2 regions of the Streptomyces castrisilvae genome follow, and region 2 is predicted to be linked to the other one. Evidence: riboswitches for the same ligand, from Rfam matches in the RefSeq annotation. Region 2 holds a riboswitch; the other holds the start of a gene.

What was found. A riboswitch is a leader RNA that binds a small molecule or an ion and turns the genes downstream of it on or off. The one in region 2 is predicted to bind cyclic di-AMP.
Region 1: linked by a shared signal. The riboswitch ahead of P8A18_RS12710 (transglycosylase family protein) and the one ahead of P8A18_RS02440 (transglycosylase SLT domain-containing protein) in region 2 are both predicted to bind cyclic di-AMP.

The regions. Positions count from the first base shown of each region.
Region 1 covers NZ_CP120997.1:2,979,330-2,986,465, forward strand. Annotated here, with positions in the region: gene P8A18_RS12685 (NAD(P)/FAD-dependent oxidoreductase) at 1-868, opposite strand, end outside; gene P8A18_RS12690 (Ppx/GppA phosphatase family protein) at 1,293-2,234, opposite strand; gene P8A18_RS12695 (DUF501 domain-containing protein) at 2,245-2,784, opposite strand; gene P8A18_RS12700 (FtsB family cell division protein) at 2,855-3,325, opposite strand; gene eno (phosphopyruvate hydratase) at 3,458-4,738, opposite strand; gene P8A18_RS12710 (transglycosylase family protein) at 5,046-5,792, opposite strand; cyclic di-AMP (ydaO/yuaA leader) riboswitch at 5,797-5,964, opposite strand; gene P8A18_RS12715 (transglycosylase family protein) at 6,266-7,136, opposite strand, start outside.
Region 2 covers NZ_CP120997.1:634,644-641,779, forward strand. Annotated here, with positions in the region: gene P8A18_RS02430 (SpoIIE family protein phosphatase) at 1-1,408, opposite strand, end outside; gene P8A18_RS02435 (antitoxin) at 1,545-1,733, opposite strand; gene P8A18_RS02440 (transglycosylase SLT domain-containing protein) at 1,902-2,774, opposite strand; cyclic di-AMP (ydaO/yuaA leader) riboswitch at 2,778-2,962, opposite strand; gene P8A18_RS02445 (hypothetical protein) at 2,934-3,137, shown strand; partial or broken gene P8A18_RS02450 (ATP-binding cassette domain-containing protein) at 3,265-3,527, opposite strand; gene P8A18_RS02455 (hypothetical protein) at 3,879-4,166, shown strand; gene P8A18_RS02460 (2,3-dihydro-2,3-dihydroxybenzoate dehydrogenase) at 4,163-4,960, shown strand; gene P8A18_RS02465 (isochorismate synthase) at 5,021-6,232, shown strand; gene P8A18_RS02470 ((2,3-dihydroxybenzoyl)adenylate synthase) at 6,229-7,136, shown strand, end outside.

The DNA.
Region 1 (7,136 bases), 2.3 Mb from region 2:
TGTCCACGTGACCGCGGGGGCCGAGCGGCAGGCCGAAGCGGGCCAGCGCCGGGTTCGGCTTCACGCCGGCCGTCCACACGATGGTGTTGGAGTCGACCTCCAGGCCGTTCTTCAGCACCACGTGACCGTCGACGCAGGAGTCCATGGAGGTCGAGAGGAAGACCTCGACACCACGGGACTCCAGGTGCTCCCGGCCCCAGGTGCCCAGCTTCGGGCCGACCTCGGGAAGGATCTTGTCGGCGGCGTCGACGAGGACGAAGCGCATGTCCTCGCGCTTCACGTTCGTGTAGTACTTCGCCGCGTCGCGGGCCATGTCCTCGACCTCGCCGATGGTCTCCGCACCGGCGAACCCGCCGCCCACGAAGACGAAGGTGAGGGCCCGGCGGCGGACGTCCTCGTCGGTCGTCGAGTCGGCCTTGTCCAGCTGTTCGAGGACGTGGTTGCGCAGGCCGATGGCCTCCTCGATGCCCTTCATGCCGATGCCCTGCTCGGCGAGGCCGGGGATCGGGAAGGTACGGGAGACCGCGCCGAGCGCGATGACCAGGTAGTCGAAGGGCAGCTCGTAGGCCTCGCCGACGAGCGGCGCGACCGTGGCGACCTTGCGGTCCTGGTCAATGGTGGTGACACGGCCGGTGAGAACCTCGGCCTTGGGCAGCACGCGTCGCAGCGGGACGACGACATGCCGAGGCGAGATGCTGCCGGCAGCAGCTTCGGGGAGGAAGGGCTGGTAGGTCATGTACGACCGGGGGTCGACGACCGTGACGGTCGCCTCGCCGTAGCGCATCTTCTTGAGGATGCGCCGAGCTGCGTACAGGCCTACGTACCCACCGCCTACTACGAGGATCCTGGGACGCTCCGTGGTGCTCATGCCATCGAGTATCCACCCCGTTCGGGGGGCATGCTCGTGAGCCCCTTCACAAGGTTCTTGCCACCCTCTGCTATAGTTCGCCGCCCACGTGACCCAGGTCATGGCCACGGCCGGGAACCCGGTGCCCGCGGTGAACGTTGTTCACCAGCTGTGAGCTGGCCCTTGAGCCCCGCACCCGGAGGCGTGCCGCTCCCGGTCCACACGGCCGTAACCCGCCCGGAACACTCCCCCACGGGCCCCGAGTGACCCCGCTCACCCTCACCGTCACCCGTCCGGAGCAGAACTCCGGCCCAGGGCGGCCAATCTCTTGTGAAGAAGTTCACGAAGTTCGTCGCGAGGCGGCCCGAAAGGGGCCTCACCAGGCACATCCCGCCCACTCAAAGGGGCGGGCGGGATGACGTATGAGCGCTTCTCGGGCTGCCGCTCAGGCCAGCGACCAGGCGATTCCGTCGAGGATGTCGTGCTCGCTGACGACGACCTCGCGCGCCCCGGTCCGCTCCATCACGGCCTGGAGGATCAGCGCCCCGGACGCGATCACATCGACCCGGCCCGGATGCATCGCGCCGATCGCGGCGCGCTCCGCGTGGGTCGAGGCCAGCAGCCGCGCGGTGATCTCCCGGACCTGCTCCAGGGAGACCCGGGAGTGGTGGATCGCCTCGGAGTCGTACTCCTTGAGGTCCAGCGCGATGGCGGCCACCGTGGTGACCGTCCCGGCGAGGCCGACGAGCGTGGCCGCCGAGGTGATCGGGACGCTCTCCCCGGCCAGGTCCAGGGCCGCCGCGACGTCCGCGCGGATCGCCTCGGCGCCCTCGGCCGGGGGCGGGTCGGCGACGACGCCGTCCCGCACGAGGTGGCGCTCGGTCATCCGGACACAGCCGATGTCCACGGACCGGGCGGCCCGCACCCGGTCGTCGCCCACGACGAACTCGGTGGACCCGCCGCCGATGTCCACCACCAGGTACGGCTTCGCCAGGTCGTCGCGGCCCGTCAGCTCCTTGGTCGCCCCGTCGAACGAGAACGCCGCCTCCTGGTCACCGGTGATCACCTCGGGCTCCACGCCCAGGATGTCCAGCACCCCGCGCACGAAGTCGTCCCGGTTCTCCGCGTCCCGGGAGGCGGAGGTGGCGACGAAGCGGACCTTCTCGGCGCCGTGCTCCTCGATCACCGCCGCGTACCGACGGCAGGCCGCGAACGTACGCTCCAGCGCCTCGGGGGCGAGCCGCCCCGTCCGGTCGACGCCCTGCCCCAGCCGCACGATCTCCATCCGCCGGGCGAACTCGACGAGCTCCCCCGTGGCCGGGTCGGCGTCCGCGACCAGCAGACGGATCGAGTTCGTACCGCAGTCGATGGCGGCCACACGCGTCATGTCTTCGCCCTCAGCCCTCGTCCGTGCCCTGCTCGCCGCACGGCGCCACGCACGGCCCCTTGCGCCACCACTCCGGAAGCATCGCGATCGCCTCGTCCCCCAGCGGGTTCACACCCGGACCCGCGGCCAGCGAGTGCCCGACGAGCACGTGCAGGCACTTCACCCGGTCCGGCATGCCGCCCGCGCTCGGGAAGCCCTCCAGCACCTCGATGGCGTCGCGCCGCGCGAGGTAGTCCTCGTGCGCGGCCCGGTAGGCCGCCGCCAGCTCGGGGTCCTGACCGAGGCGCTCGGTCATCTCCTTCATGACCCCGTTCGCCTCCAGCGTGCCGATCGCGGACGCCGCGCGCGGGCACGTCAGGTAGTACGTCGTCGGGAACGGCGTACCGTCCTCCAGCCGGGGCTGCGTCTCGACCACGTCCGGATTACCGCAGGGACAGCGGTGCGCGATGGCCCGCAGCCCGCGCGGCGGGCGCCCCAGCTGCTGCTGGAAGGCGGCGATGTCCGCCTCGGTGGGGACGGTGGGCTCGGTCTGGGGAGGGGGCGTTTCCATGCCTGCCTAGCGTTCTGATCGGACTGCTCGAACCGCGGGTTCTGCAGAGGTACGGGGGTGGGGACGGCCGTCAGCCGCGGTCGGCGCTGTCGACGCCGTCCCAGAGGTTGGAGTGCCACGGCCCGCCGGACTCGTCCGGCTGCCCGTTGCGCTCCTTGACCGCGTCGGGGTCGACCACTGTGTAGCCGGTCTCCCCGGGAAGAAGGTAGTGCAGGTGCTCACGGGCCAGCCGCTTGATGTACGCGTCGTCCTGGAGCCGCGCCTTCTCGTCGCGCAGCTCCTCGGTACGTGTCTCGGCCTCCCGCGCCAGCCGCCGCTGGTCGGAGATCTCGTCGCGCTGCGACACGTACTGGCGCATCGGATACGCGAGGGCGACGATCAGCGAGCAGACGATCAGGGCCAGGAAGGCGGCCCGGCCGGTGAGCCGGGAGCGGCGGGCCTGCCGGCGGTTCTGCGACCGGTAGACGCGGGCGGCGGTCTGCTCCCCGAGCAGCCGCAGCCGGGTCGCGGTGGAGAACCGGTCCCGGTCCTTCGCGGCCATGTCTCCGCCTCCCCATTACGCACGTCCGTCCCCGCACACGGTACGGGACCGAGTGCGGGGACGGACGGAGGCCGGGGCACTTGACCCCGCCGGGCCGCCGGCGCCCTCGGGCGCGGCGGCCGGGCGGAGGTGTCAGCCCTTGAAGCGCGGGAACGCCGAGCGGCCCGCGTACACCGCGGCGTCGTCGAGGATCTCCTCGATGCGCAGCAGCTGGTTGTACTTGGCGACGCGGTCCGAACGGGCCGGGGCGCCGGTCTTGATCTGGCCGCAGTTCACGGCGACCGCGAGGTCGGCGATGGTGACGTCCTCGGTCTCGCCGGAGCGGTGGGACATCATGCACTTGAAGCCGTTGCGCTGGGCCAGCTCGACGGCGTCCAGGGTCTCGGTCAGCGAACCGATCTGGTTGACCTTGACGAGCAGGGCGTTGGCGGAGCCCTCCTCGATGCCGCGGGCCAGGCGCTCCGGGTTGGTGACGAAGAGGTCGTCGCCGACGATCTGCACCTTGGCGCCGAGCTTGTCGGTGATGACCTTCCAGCCGGCCCAGTCGTCCTCGTACAGCGGGTCCTCGATGGAGACCAGCGGGTACGCGGAGACGAGCTCCTCGTAGTACTCGGTCATCTCGGCGGCCGAGCGGGACTTGCCCTCGAACTCGTACTTGCCGTCCTTGTAGAACTCCGAGGCGGCCACGTCGAGCGCGAGCCCGATGTCCTTGCCCGGGGTGTAACCGGCCTCCTTGATGGCCTCGACGATGAGGTCGAGGGCGGCGCGGTTGGACTCCAGGTTCGGCGCGAAGCCGCCCTCGTCGCCGAGGCCGGTGGACAGGCCCTTGGTCTTCAGGACCTTCTTCAGCGTGTGGTAGACCTCGGCGCCCCAGCGCAGGGCCTCGGAGAAGGACTCGGCGCCGATCGGCGCGATCATGAACTCCTGGATGTCCACGTTGGAGTCGGCGTGCGACCCACCGTTGAGGATGTTCATCATCGGAACGGGCAGCAGGTGCGCGTTCGGGCCACCGAGGTAGCGGAACAGCGGCAGGTCGGAGGCCTCGGAGGCGGCGTGCGCGACGGCGAGGGAGACACCGAGGATGGCGTTGGCGCCGAGCGAGCCCTTGTTCTCCGTGGCGTCCAGGTCGAACATCGCCTGGTCGATGAGGCGCTGCTCGGTGGCGTCGTAGCCGACGAGCTCCGGGCCGATCTGCTCGATCACGGCGAGGACGGCCTTCTCGACGCCCTTGCCCTGGTAGCGGTTGGGGTCGCCGTCGCGAAGCTCAATGGCCTCGAACGCACCGGTGGAGGCGCCGGACGGAACAGCAGCACGACCCGTGCTGCCGTCGTCGAGGCCAACCTCGACCTCGACCGTGGGGTTGCCCCGGGAGTCGAGGATTTCCCGGGCTACGACGACGTCGATGGACGGCACGTGGCATCTCCTTCTGGGATATGACGCTGATGGTGCAGGGCCTCTTGGTCTCTTCGGCCTTGCGACAAGAGCCTAACCGGCCCGGCCGTCCGCGTCGGCCGGGCGCCCGGACCCTGGGACGAAAAAGGACCCAAGGGCGGGCACAGCCGGACATAGCGCCAGATATTTACTGGCCAGTAACTACAACAGTTGAACGATCACACCCCGCCCGGACCACAAAAAGCGGCATGCCCCGGCCCGGCACGCACGGGGGGAAGGTGCGCGCCGGGCCGGGGCGGCCTGAGCGGTCAGCGAGGAGGGACCGCGACTACTTCGTCAGGTGGAGCTGCTGACCCGGGTAGATCAGGTCGGCGTCCTCGACGATGTCCTTGTTCAGCTCGAACAGCTTCTCCCAGCCGCCCTCGACCCCGTGGTCGGCGGCGATCTCGCTCAGGGAGTCGCCGGCGACGACCTTGTACTCGCCGTCGCCCTTCTCGACCTTCCCGCCGGCCGGGGTGGTGACGGTCTTCCGCTCGGCCTTCTTCGGCGTGTCCGAGCGGTCCGAGCGGTTGGTGGCGGGCGCCTCGGTGCGCTCGGTCTTCTTCGGCTCGGACTTCTGGACCGGCGCGGACTCCTGCTTCGGAGCGGTCTCGGTCTTGGCGGCACCGGAGCCGGTGTCGACGCCCGGGTCGACGCCGTCGTTGCTCAGGTTGCCGGCACCGGCGCAGGACCAGGCGCCCGGACCCTGGATGGCGAGGAGCTTCTCGGCGGTGGCGATCTGCTGGGCCTTGGTGGCCAGGTCGGCGCGGGGCGCGTACTGGGTACCGCCGGCGGCGGCCCAGCTGGACTGGGAGAACTGCAGGCCGCCGTAGTAGCCGTTGCCGGTGTTGATGGACCAGTTGCCACCGGACTCGCACTGGGCGACGGCGTCCCACGTGGCGACGGAGGCGGCGGAGGCGCCGGTCGCGCCCATCAGCGGCACGGCGACGGCGGCACCGGTGACACCGACGAGCGAGGCGATCCGGACGAGCTTGGACGGGCGACGGTGCTTGTTGCCCTTGCTGTTGAGCAGCATCGAGACTTCTCCTCACCGACGCCTGCGAGGTGAGCTGTCGGGTTCGGGCCAAGTGAGTTGCCCGGCCGCGCCTCTGGCGCGACTTCACCCCTAGCCGGTCCTGATCGTCTCCCGACGATCCGGCCCAGCGCTTACCTGGGTCCCCCGCTCCTGCCTACGGCGCTTTACGCGTCTGTTCCCTTCGACCGACGGCAGGATTCGGCGTGACGGTCGACGGGGCCCGCGGTGCGAGCGGTTCTGACCGTAATCACACGTAACCCTCATATTCAAAGATGGACATACCGGATAATCATCCCGTATGAGCATCCGATGAACCCTCATTTACGCAGGTCGGAACGGATGCGGAGGGACCTCCCGGACAAGATGCGTGAGTTCACGCAAAGAGACCCATGTCTCACTTGGTCAAAAGTGGGACATGGGCCTCTTAAACCCCCCAAAAATCGGGGTGTCTTCAGCTGTTCATCGGACCGTGGTCACTGGGCGTCAAGCCCCAGGTCAAGGTTCTGGCCGGGCAGGATGAGGTCCGGGTCGGAGCCGACCTCGTCCTTGTTCGCCTCGTACAGCCCGGTCCAGCCGCCGGGCAGCTCCTGCGCCTCGGCGATCGCCCACAGGTTGTCGCCGGGCCGGACGGTGTACGTGCCGTCAGCTTCCCGCGCTCCGGTGTCGCGTGCCTCACCGTCACCCCGCGAGGCGTGCCGGCCCGTGTCGCGGCCGCTGTCCGCCTCGGCCGTGTCGTCGGGCGCCGGGGTGCCCCGGTGCTTGCCGCCCGTCTCCCTCGCACCGTCCGAGGAGCCGGACGGGTCGGTGGAGGGGGCGGTGGACGGGTCGGCGGAGGCGGAGGGGTCGGCGGACGGCGCGCCGGACGGGTCGGCCGACGGGGAGGTGGACGCCCCGGCGCCCCCCTTGCCGTCCTGCCCGCCATCCGCCTTGCCGTCCTTCTTGCCCGCGCTCTTGTCCGCGGCGTCACCCGTGGCCCCGCCGGTCGCGTCACCCGAGGCCGAGGCCGAGGGCGTGCGGGACGCCCCCGAGGACGCGTCGTCGGCCGGGTCGGCGCCCAGACCGGCGTCCAGCCCCGCGTCCGCGCTCCGGGAGGGGCTGTCGGAGGGCGTGGCCCCCGGGCCGGTGTCAGCCGGGCCCGAGTCCTTCGTGAGCCCGGAGACGACCGCACAGCTGGGCCACGCCTGCGGCCCCTTGGCGGCCAGGACCTTCTCGGCCACGGCGATCTGCTGCGACCGGCTGGCGAGGTCCGCGCGCTCGGCGTAGGACTCACCGCCGTACGCCTTCCAGAGCTCCGGCGAGAACTGCAACCCGCCGTAGGAGCCGTTGCCGAGGTCGGCACTCCAC
Region 2 (7,136 bases):
GCCGGCCGCCGAAGGCGGGGAGCAGTTCCTCGGTGACCACGCGGGAGACCTGCCGGGCGGTGACGGCCTCGGTGAGGGCGATGGCCAGGGCGACCGGGCGGTAGAGCGCGGCGGACCGGTCGGCCGGGGAGCCGAGGCCCAGGCCGGGCGAGGCGACGGAGCCGGGGGCGTAGGCCGGCTCCTCGGTGGGGGTGAGGACGGCGGTCAGCCCGTCGTGGCCGGGGTAGAGGGAGACGGCGAGCCAGGGCGGCGGATTGCGGCGGGCCAGGAAGTGGACCGGGGCGTCGGAGATCATCGCGGCCCGGTAGTGGTCCTCGTAGGCGGGGTTCGCGAACGCGGGCAGGACCTCCCAGAACACCCGCCCGACCAGTTCGGCGCGGGCCCGGCCGAGCAGCTCCTCGGCCAGCCGGTTCAGGTAGGTGATCCGGCCGTAGCGGTCGACCGAGAAGATGCCGCGCGGCAGCCGGTCGGCTGCCTCGGGGACGACCGGGCCGATGCCCAGGTCCACCAGGAAGCCGGTCAGGTGCCCGCCGGGGCCGGCGTCCTCGTCCCGGCGCCCGGAGACCTCCAGCAGGTGGGAGCGCCCGTCGGGGCCGCGCAGCCGCATCCTGCGGACGACGGGGCCCGCCGAGCCCGCCGCCTGCCGGGCGAGCGCCCACAGGCCGTACACGTCCTCCGGGGCGAGCCTGGCCGCCAGGGCCTCGATGGTGCCGGGGAAGCCGCCGCGGCCGGTGCCGAGGATCGCGCCGAGGCCGTCGTCCGCCCTGACGGCGCCGGTGTCGAGGTTCCACTCGAAGCGGCCGATCCGTACCGGCGGGGAGCTCTCGGCGGGCAGCTGGACGGGCAGCGGCTCCTCCTCCCACTCCAGGCAGGTGCCGCCGTCCGCCAGGCCGGTCAGGGCGGCGCCCAGCTCATCGGCGATGTCCTGGATCCGGTGGAGGTCCTCGGGCCGCACCGGCTCGTCCCCGGTCGCCGCGCGCAGGACGACCAGGACACCGATGGGTGCGCGGCCGCGGAGGACGGGTACGTAGAGGGAGCCGAACGGGAAGGGCAGACCGGCCATGAGCTGCGGGAAGCGCCGCATGGCGTCCTCGGCGTCCGAGAGGTAGACGGGGCTGCCCGAGCGGAAGGCCTCGGCGACCGGGAAGGGCCGGTTCACGTGCATCCGCCACCAGGGGCGGAAGAGCGGGCCGGGCAGTCCCGCCAGAACGGCGAGCCGCAGCAGGCCGGGGGTCCCGGAGCGCAGGTAGACACCGCCGGCCTGTCCGCCGACGGCTCCGACGGCGTTCACGACGGACTGGGCGAGCACCAGCGACAGATCGTCCGGTGCCCGGCCGTCCCGCAGTCTCCCGGACGGGGCGTCGCTCGGGCCGAGCGGCGTCCGCCCGGCCGCGCCGTACCAGGTCACCCAGCCAGCATGCTCCCGGGGTGCCGGTCGGCGCACGTCGGACGCGTCCGGTCCGGGCGGGGGCACGGGGCATGCGGGGGCGTGCCCGAGCGGTGGACGCCTTGATCCTGCGTCCACCGCTCAGGAGTGCCGGTGCCTACCGCTCGTCGTTGCGCGGGTGGCTGTCACCGAGTTGGTCATTGAGCTTCTTCTGGGCGGAATCGACCTGCTTGCCGTACTTCCCACCGGTCCTCTTGTCGACGAAGTCGCCGCCCTTCTCGACTCCCTGGCGGGCCTGGTCCGGATGCCCCTTGATCATGCCCTTGATCTTGTCGAGCATGCTCATGACTGTCCTCCTTGGAACGCTGACCATCCCAGCATCCACGCGTTGCCCGGCTGCCGCACCCCGGGGCGGGCGGTCCCGCCGGCAGCCATGCGAAAAGGGGTGGAAGGAAGCGTGTCGCTTCCTTCCACCCCTGCTCACGACTCCGCCCCGAGCGCGGGGCCGCTGAGATCAGTAGGCGCCGAAGACGTTGTCCATCGAGCCGTAGGTGGCGGCGGCGTAGTTGCACGCGGCCGTGATGTTGGCGACCGGGTCGTAGATGTCCATCGAGGTGCCGGGCACGTGGTAGGCGTCGAAGGTGGGCTGGATCACCTGGAGCAGGCCCTTGGAGGGCGTGCCGGCGACAGCGTTGGAGTCCCAGTTGTTGATCGCGAACGGGTTGCCCGAGGACTCGCGGATGATGTTGCGGTAGATCCCGTCGTAGCTGCCGGGGATGCCGTTCTCGGCCATGACGGCGAGGGATTCCTTGATCCAGCCGTCGAGGTCGTCGGTGTACGCGGTGGCCGTCTGCGTCTCGGTGGCCGCGGCGGTCTTCTCGGCGACGGGCACCGTCGTGCGCTCCGAGCGGTCGGCACGGTCGGCGCTCTCGGTCCGCGTGGTGGTGTCGGCCTTCTTCTCGGCGGTCTCCGCCTTGAATTCGCTCTTCGTCGCGGCCTTGGGTGCGGCGGCCTGCGACGTGGCACCGATGGTCAGCTTCAGACCCGGGTGAATGAGGTCGGGGTTGCTGCCGACGACGTTCCGGTTGTCCTTGTACAGGCGCTCCCAGCCACCGCTGAGGGAATGCCCCTGAGCGATCTTGTAAAGGGAATCGCCGGACACCACGGAATAGGTGGTGGGCGTGGCCTTGCGTACAGCAATTTCCTTGCCCGCGACGGACGTCGGGGTGGCGGCCTTTTCGGTGACGGCGGTCTTCGCGGGGGCCGCGGAAGCTGTTCCGGCGGTCATCAGGGGGAGCGCGAGAACGGCTCCGCCCGCGCTCACGGCGATGAAACCGCGGGTCAGGGACGTGGACTTGGCACGACGGTGCTTACCCGGGAAGGGCATGGCGCATTTCCTCTCCGCCGCCTGCGAGGTGAGCTGTCGGGTTCGGACTGGAGATGTCCGGCCGCACATGGCGACTTCACCCCTAGCCGCTCCGGATACCGGACCGGCGGCAAACCTGGGTCCCCCGCTCCTGCCGTACGTGAGTGGTCGGGTTCCCGGATGGCGGCAGGATTCGGCGTTCCATCCGGATTGGATGTCGGTGACCGTAAGCGAGAAACGACGGCCGGAACAAGCCCGGAATTGGTGATCACAATTGTTTTGCAAGATCAATCAAAGGAAATGCTCATCATCGGCGGCGCCGACGGAAGTCAACTTTCTTGGCGCGTCTGGGAACCGCGACACCGGATCATGCGTCAGGGATGACAAACGTGACGCTGGCCACTGCGCCCGAAAGGGGCGATTTACCCGGTGTTCACACCTTTAGGCACCATTAAATACCCCCGAAATGCCCCTTTTTGGCTTTTGATCCATAAGTGGGCAATTGGGACATCATGGCGTGGCCGGGGCCGAGGGCGCCGGTGGGTTCGCCGAGCAGGGTGAGCGGCGTCCGCCGGGCGAGGACCCTCGCGAGCCGGCACCGCCGGCACTGACCGCCGGAGAGCCGGCCGACGCGTTCACCGCGCCCGGTGCGGGGCGGCGGAGCCGGGCGGTGGTGCGCAACAGGGTCGACTTGCCGCATCCGTTGGGGCCCACGACGGCGACGGCCTGTCCGGCGGGCACGGCGCGACCGACGTCCGCAACGACGGGGCGCCCGGTTCGCCGGTGAGGCGGTGCCGGGTGCCGCCGGCCGAGCTGGCGCCGATGACGAGGGAGAGCGGAACGAGGGGCGGCGGCGGGAGTACGAGCCCGATGGCCGCCCAGCGGACGAAACACCCTTCCCTCAGCAGGATTTCACTGGAGCGGGTCCTTGATTTGGGCCGTCCCCCTTGCACGATCGACATATGGTTAGCCTAACCTAAGTGTCCCGAGCGGATTTCGGCGGCTCCCGGGGCACATCCCTGCCCTGAGACGACGTCAATCGCTCTGTACCGCTCCCCTGTCGGTTGCTACGGAACGCCCGCCCGGACCCACTCGCCCCTCGCATACACACGGAGATCCCAGGCCATGGCGCCGCATCCCACCCCTTCCTCCCGTCGTCTCCTGCGCCCGGCCGTGGCGGTCTCGCCGGCCGGCTTCAGCGGTCTCGCCCCGAGCACCCGCGGGCCGTCCGGCAAACCGGACGCGTCCGCCCACGCGGGCAAGGCGACGACGACTCGGGTGACGGATGCGACCGGAACGGCGGTGAGCGTCCACCAGGCGACCGTGATCGACGGCACCAGGTGGACGAGCCCCGGCGGCGCGCAGGCGGCCGTCTCCGTGCGCGACGACATCCGGAAGGCGATGGTCAAGTGAGCACCGCCCAGGAACTCAGCGGCCGGCTGGCCCTCGTGACGGGAGCGGGCCGCGGCATAGGCGAGGCGGTCGTGCGGGTCCTCGTCGAACGCGGCTGCCGGGTGCTGGCGACCGACGTGGACCGCGAAGGCATCGACGCGCTCGCCCGCGAACACGGCGGGAGCGTCGTCGCGCGGGTCCTCGACGTCACGGACGCGGCGGCCGTGGAGGCCCTCGTCGCCGATGCCGAGGAGACCGTCGGCGCACTCGACATCGCGGTCAACGTCGCCGGGATACTGCGCTGTTCGCCGGTCGGCGAGCTGACGGACGAGGACTGGGCGGCGACGTTCGCCGTCAACACCAACGGGGTGTTCCACGTCTCGCGGGCCGTCTCGCGCCGGATGGCAGGGCGCGGCGCGGGCAGCATCGTCACGGTCGCCTCCAACGCGGCGGGCATACCCAGGACGACCATGGCGGCCTACGCCGCGTCGAAGGCCGCGTCCGTCATGTTCACCAAATGCCTCGGCCTTGAGCTGGCGCCCCTGGGCGTGCGGTGCAACACCGTGTCACCGGGCTCCACCCTCACCGACATGCAGCGCGGGATGTGGCCGGCCGGCGAGGAGCGGGACGACGGGCCCGCGGCCCGGCGCGTCATCGCCGGGGACCTGGCGAGCTACCGCACGGGCATACCGCTCGGCCGGATCGCCGACCCCTCGGACATCGCCGAGGCCGTCGCCTTCCTCGTGTCCGACCGCGCCCGCCACATCACCCTGCACGACCTCTACGTCGACGGCGGCGCCACCCTGCGGGCCTGACCTGCACGCACCACGTCATTGACAGCGGCTCGCAGCCCTCCCCCACTGGAGACCACCACGATGTCTGCCTCACTGCGCGTACCCTCCGCCCCGCCCCAGGCCGCCCCACCGCACTCCCCCTCATCCGGTCCGGCCACCGCACTCCTGGACGCCTACCGGCCCGGCACGGACCGCTTCCTCGCCTCGCCCGGCCGCACCCTGCTCGGCACCGGCACCGCCGCCGAGGTCCCGCACGACGACCGGCCGCCAGCCGTCCGCGTACAGGAGGCCCTGGACGCCGCCCGGCGGGCCGGGAACGCGGCGCCGGTCGTCATGGGTTCGCTGCCCTTCGACCCGCAGGCACCGGCCGCGCTGGCCGTCCCGCAGACCGTGCGCCGGGCATCCGCCCTGCGCGACGACCCGTTCGTCGCCCTGCCCGTCCCGGCCGCCGGGCCCGGCACCTGGCAGACCCGGGAGGTCCCGTCGGCGGCCGGTTACGGTGCCGCGGTGGACGCGGCGGTCCGGCGGATGCGGGCGGGCGAGTTCGACAAGGTCGTCCTCGCGCGCACCCTGGAACTGACCTCCTCCCAGGACCTCGATCTGCCCGCCATGCTGCGCCGGCTCGCCCGCCACGACCCGGGCGGCTACACCTTCGCCGTGCCCAGCGGCCCCGGCCGCACCCTCATCGGCGCCAGCCCCGAACTCCTCGTCGCCCGCACCGGAGGCCGGCTCACCGCCAACCCGCTGGCCGGCTCCGCACCCCGCAGCAACGACCTCGCCGAGGACGTGCGGCGGGCCGCCGCGCTGCTGGAGTCGCCCAAGGACCTCCACGAGCACGCCGTCGTCGTCGATGCCGTGCGCGAGGCCCTCGCCCCCTTCTGCACCGGCCTGGACGTGCCCGAACAGCCCACGCTGGTACGGACGGAGGCCATGTGGCACCTGTCCACGACCGTCACCGCAACCCTCACCGACCCCGCCACCACCTCGCTCGCCCTCGCCTCCGCGCTGCACCCCACGCCCGCCGTGTGCGGCACGCCCACCGACGTGGCGCGGGCCGTCATCGCCCGGTCCGAGCCCTTCGAACGGGGCGCCTACACCGGCATGGTGGGCTGGCAGGACGCGGACGGCGACGGTGAGTGGGTGGTGACGATCCGCTGCGCCGAGGCGGAGGGCCGCTCGCTGCGGCTGTTCGCCGGGGCGGGGGTGGTCGCCGCGTCCTCGCCGGAAGCCGAGACCGCAGAGACCGGCGCCAAGTTCCGTACGTTCCTCAACGCCGTGGGAGCCGCCCTGTGAGCACCGCACCGCACGAAGACGCCCCGACCTGGCCGGCCGGGTTCGCCGCCCGCTACCGGGCGGCCGGGCACTGGCGCGGCGAGACGTTCTCCGGCATGCTGCGCGAACGGGCCGAGGCCCACGGCGACCGCGTGGCGCTGATCGACCCGGCCCCCGAGCGCCGCGCCTGGACCTATCGCGAACTGGACGAGCGCGCGGCCCGCCTCGCGGCCGGATTCCGGGCGCGCGGGATAGCCAAGGGCGACCGGGTCGTCGTCCAGCTGCCGAACATCGCCGAGTTCGCCGAGGTCGTCTTCGCCCTCTTCCGGATCGGCGCGCTGCCCGTCTACGCGCTGCCCGCCCACCGGGAGACGGAGATCGGCTACTTCTGCTCGTTCGCCGAGGCCGTCGCCTACGTGATCCCGGACCGGCACGCCGGGTTCGACCACCGCGCGCTGGCGACCGCCGTACAGGAGCGAACGCCCACCCTGAAGCACGTGTTCGTCGTCGGCGACCCGGGGAAGCACACCGCCCTGTCCGACGTACCGTGCGAGGAGACCGCGGCGCCCGAGGACGGCCCCGAGCCGCACGACCTGGCCTTCCTCCAGCTGTCCGGCGGCACCACCGGGGTCCCCAAGCTCATCCCCCGTACACACGACGACTACATCTACTCGCTGCGCGGCTCCAACGAGATCTGCGGCGTCGACGCGGACACCCGCTACCTCGTCGTCCTGCCCGCCGCGCACAACTTCCCGATGAGTTCGCCCGGCTGGCTCGGCACGCTGTACGCCGGCGGCACGGTCGTCCTGTGCCCGCGCCCCGACCCCGCGACGGCGTTCCCCCTCGTCGAGCGGGAGCGCGTCACGATGACGGGCATGGTGCCGCCGCTCGCCCTGCTGTGGACCGAGGCCGCCCCGGGCGCCGG